DNA from 2 places in the Polaromonas sp. P1_G4 genome. Region 2 is predicted to be linked to the other one. Evidence: predicted binding sites of a transcription regulator. Region 2 holds the regulator's gene; the other holds the start of a gene.

Region 1 (2,199 bases), on a different contig from region 2:
GTAGGCGTTGGCCACGTTCTGCACGACGTATTTCAGGACCTGGGTCCAGTCGGCGCGCTGAACCAGCGTGCTGAAACGGGTACCGATTTCGTTCTGGCCGGCGCCGGCCACTTCGTGGTGGAACACTTCGACGGGGATGCCCAGCGATTCGAGGATCAGGGCCATCTCGGCGCGCATGTCTTGCGTGCTGTCGACAGGAGGCACGGGAAAGTAGCCGCCCTTGACGGTAGGACGGTGGCCGCGATTGCCGCCTTCGAGCTTGGCGCCGGAGTTCCAGGGTGCTTCGTATTCTTCGATCTTGAAGAAGGTGCCCGACATGTCAGTGTTCCAGCGCACGTCGTCAAAGATGAAGAACTCTGGCTCAGGGCCGAAGTAAGCGGTGTCGCCCAGGCCGGAAGCCTTGAGGTAAGCCTCTGCGCGCTGCGCGATGGAGCGCGGGTCGCGGTCATAGGCCTTGCCGTCGGCGGGCTCGAGCACGTCACAGCTCATGAACAGAGTGGTTTCTTCAAAGAACGGATCGATGTTGGCCGTCTTTGGGTCAGGCATCAGTTGCATGTCGGAGGCTTCAATGCCCTTCCAGCCGGCAATTGAGGAGCCGTCGAATGCATGGCCCGACGTGAATTTGTCTTCGTCAAAGTGGGACACGGGCACGGTCACGTGCTGTTCTTTGCCCCGGGTATCGGTAAAACGGAAGTCAACAAACTTGACCTCGTTTTCCTTGACCATTTTCATGACGTCTGCGACGGTCTTTGCCATCAAAATCTCCTGTTGCTGGATGGGTGGTTGAAAAATCTATTCGGGCTGTCGAATGCACTTTTTGTGCCACAGACATTGGCGCTTCAGTTTCCCGCCAAGCCCCGGATTGTGCCGTGATCTGGCTTCAGTTCCAGCCTTTGGCAGGCTGAAAATGCAAAAAACACCGGCCGACAACGAATGCACCATGATCGTGCATTAACATGGGCGCACAAGATTGGTGCAAAAAATCAACGCACCAACTCAGGGCCAAACTTCAGGTCAAATTTGTGCAGCCCGGCCAGCATGGCCGGATAGGCCAAATTGACCGCCTCGGGCGCGCCTTTGACGCCCAGTTCAATATGGCGGCCATATTCCGGGTGATCCACGCTGGGCAGGCTAAACACTTTCACTCCCGCATGGGCCGCTTCAATATCGAGCATCAGGGGCGTGAGCATGGCCTCCATGGACCCAAAAATGATCACCGACTTCTCGGTGTAAGGCGATTTTTGGTGCAGGTGGGCGTACTGGTTGTCGAGCACCCATTCAATCATCGGCCAGGCCATCACCGGGAAGCCGGGAACGAAGTGAACCGCCCCCTGCCCCGCCCGGCAGGTAAAGCCCGGAATCTTGTTGTACGGATTCGGAATAATCTCCGCGCCGACCGGAAACACGCCCATGTTCAGGCGGTGGATGTTGTCGTCGCGGTCAGGCTCGTAGGGTGTCCCCTGCTCTTTCGCCACATCCGCCATGCGTTCGAGGATCAGTGTTTTGGCCGTGGGATGCAGCGCAAGGTCAACGCCCAACGCTCTGGCGGCGCACTGCCGGGTGTGGTCGTCAGGTGTGGCCCCTATACCGCCGCAGGAGAACACCACGTCGCCGTTCTCATGCGCCGCTGCGAACGCGCGTGCCAGCGTGGCCGTGATACGCGCCGGATCGTCGCCGACGTAGTCGGCATAGGCCAGCTGCAAGCCGCGCGCACCCAGCAGTTCGATGGCTTTCGGCAGGTGTTTGTCGGCTCGTTTGCCGGAAAGGATTTCGTCGCCGACGATGATGAGGCCGAATTGTGGGGTCATGTTCAGGCTTGCCAGGTAATGGGTTCAGGGTTGTGATTCGGGCTTGCCGCCCAGCGAACCGAAGCTGGGCGCCGGCCCGGGGAGGGCATCGGGGGCCAGCTCATTTGCTATCGATTCAATAGCTGCTTGCGCAAGCGGGTCGGGCGCCAGGGCATTATTTTTCTTGCGAAGTTGTTCCAGGGCCGACAGCGTGTAGTGCGCAAACCAGAGCGAGGAAAACGCAAACACCAGGGTGTAGATCCAGATGGCCACCGGCACCAGGATGGGCGCCATGGCTACAAACATCGCGCCCGAGGCCCACAGCAGGCTGGGTGCCGCGCCCAGGTAGCCGCTGAACACACCGATCGCCAGCAGCGGCAGGCGATGTTCCTTGAATATCTGGCGCCGCTCT
Region 2 (2,199 bases):
GCGTTGTAGAGGTCTTGTTCGCTGCGGTACTGGTTGTGCTGCAGCTCGATCAGCACGCGCTGCGCCAGMCGGCTGTGCAGGTTGAGCTGCAACGCGTCGCGCCACGAAGCCTGCAGCTGCACGCCGGCGCGCCAGGCTTTGCCGTCGATCCCGGTGACACGCTTGACCTCGGTGGCCAGCAGGGTTTCGACGCCTGCGGCGCACGGTAAAAAGAGTTGGAGTTGATTCATGACTGACTTTGAGGGGCGGGGCAGCGCGGCCTGATTGGGCGGCTAGAGTGATTTGCGCAGGTTGGCGGGCGCGATGCGGAGCGCCTCGCGGTACTTGGCCACGGTGCGGCGGGCGCATTCAATGCCCTGCTCCTTGAGCATTTCGGAAATCTGGTTGTCGCTGAGCGGCTTCTTGAGGCTTTCTGACGAGACAAATTGTTTGATGAGCGCGCGCACCGCTGTGCTGGAAGCATTGCCGCCGGTTTCGGTGCCGAGTGCGGAACCGAAGAAATACTTGAGCTCGAAAGTACCGAAAGGGGTGCCCATGTACTTGGCCGTGGTCACGCGGGAGATGGTGGACTCATGCAGGCCCAGTTCATCGGCGATTTCGCGCAGCACCAGCGGCCGCATGGCGAGTTCGCCGTGCGTGAAGAAGTTTTTCTGCCGTTCCACAATCGCGCTGCTTACGCGCAGGATGGTGTCAAAGCGCTGCTGGATGTTCTTGATGAACCAGCGGGCCTCCTGCAGGCGCTGCTGCAGCGCCTGGCCGCCCTGGCCTTTGTGCTGCTTGAGGGCATTGGCATAAATGTCGTGCACGCGAAGGCGCGGCATGACGTCGCCATTGAGCGAAACCTTGAAGCCCCGGCCCGATTTGATGACGATGACGTCGGGCACGATCAGGTTGCGCTCCACGTTCACAAAGCGGCGCCCGGGCTTGGGGTCGAGCCGGCCAATCACCGTGATGGCGCCCTTGATGGCGGCTTCGGTGAACCCACACAGGTGCGACAGGCGCTTGACATCGCGCTTGGCCAGCAGCTCCATGGGTTGCTTGCACATGGCAATGGCTGCGCGGGTTTCTTCGCAGTCCTTGCAGTCCAGCAGTTGCAGGCTCAGGCATTCCGCCAGGTTGCGCGCACCGACACCGRCAGGCTCCATGTGGTGCAGCAGCTTGAGCGCCATCGCAAAACGCTGCTCCAGCTCTTCCGCCTGCGCCATGTCATCTCTTGCAAGACCGGCCGCGAGCGACGCCAGGCTGTCTTCAAGGTAGCCGTCGTCGTTGAGCGATTCAATGAGGAAGTGCAGCGCGGCGCGATCTTCCTCCGACAGGCGCAAGCTCAGCGATTGCCGGTGCAGGTGGTCCTGCAGCGACTCATGGCTGCCCGTGAGGTCGGAGGCCTCGGCTTCGCTCTCTTCATTGTTGTTCTTGCGCGCCGGTGCGTCGCTTCCCCACTCGCTGTCGTCGGGCGTGGTTTCTACCGTGCCATCGCCTTCCCAGCTTTCCTCGAGCTTGGGCTCCGCACTGACTTCTGCGTCATTCGGGGCTGTAGCGCCAGTCTCGTCTGCGCCGCCAGCTATCGAATCCGTAGCAGATTCAAACTCGCGGCTGTCCTGGCTTACCGGCGTGTTGATGTGCTCCAGCCCAAACTCTTCGCGCACCGCCGTCTCTTCCGACACTTCCAGAAACGGGTTTTCGTCGAGCATCTGCTCGACCTCCTGGCTCAACTCAAGCGTCGACAGCTGCAACAGCCGGATCGACTGCTGCAGCTGGGGCGTCAGCGCAAGATGCTGCGAGACGCGGAGTGACAGGCCTTGTTTCACTGGATTTTCAAATGTGCGGAAAGATAAAACGACATGTCTTCGGCCAGCAGGGGCCGCGGAACTGGCTTCGCCAGGCCGCAGGCGCCGTCCCCAGAGGGGGAGAGGGAGCTACACGAAGTGAGCGACAACAGGGGGGAACCATCTTCACATCTTGAAGTGTTCGCCGAGATAGACTCTTCGTACATCGGCGTTGTTCACGATCTCGGACGGTGTGCCTTGCGCCAGCACATGGCCGTCGCTGATGATGTAGGCGTGGTCGCAAATGCCCAGTGTTTCACGCACGTTGTGGTCGGTGATCAGCACGCCGATGCCGCGCGATTTGAGGAAACCGATGATGCGCTGGATTTCGATCACGGCAATGGGGTCGATACCGGCAAAGGGCTCATCCAGC

Evidence for each region. The regulator sigma-54, encoded in region 2, starts transcription at its own class of promoters, with help from an activator protein. The targets are predictions, from matches to a motif close to TGGCANGNAANCTGCTTT.
Region 1: a site for sigma-54 is predicted at 808-825, ahead of glnA (type I glutamate--ammonia ligase). Genes of this name have one in related genera too.

The regions. Positions count from the first base shown of each region.
Region 1 covers NZ_JBFUCA010000063.1:7,345-9,543, reverse strand. Annotated here, with positions in the region: gene glnA (type I glutamate--ammonia ligase) at 1-756, opposite strand, end outside; gene AC1D1X_RS05250 (competence/damage-inducible protein A) at 984-1,808, opposite strand; gene AC1D1X_RS05245 (EI24 domain-containing protein) at 1,833-2,199, opposite strand, start outside.
Region 2 covers NZ_JBFUCA010000560.1:1-2,199, forward strand. Annotated here, with positions in the region: partial or broken gene AC1D1X_RS20465 (class I SAM-dependent RNA methyltransferase) at 1-230, opposite strand; gene AC1D1X_RS20470 (RNA polymerase factor sigma-54) at 273-1,808, opposite strand; gene lptB (LPS export ABC transporter ATP-binding protein) at 1,953-2,199, opposite strand, start outside.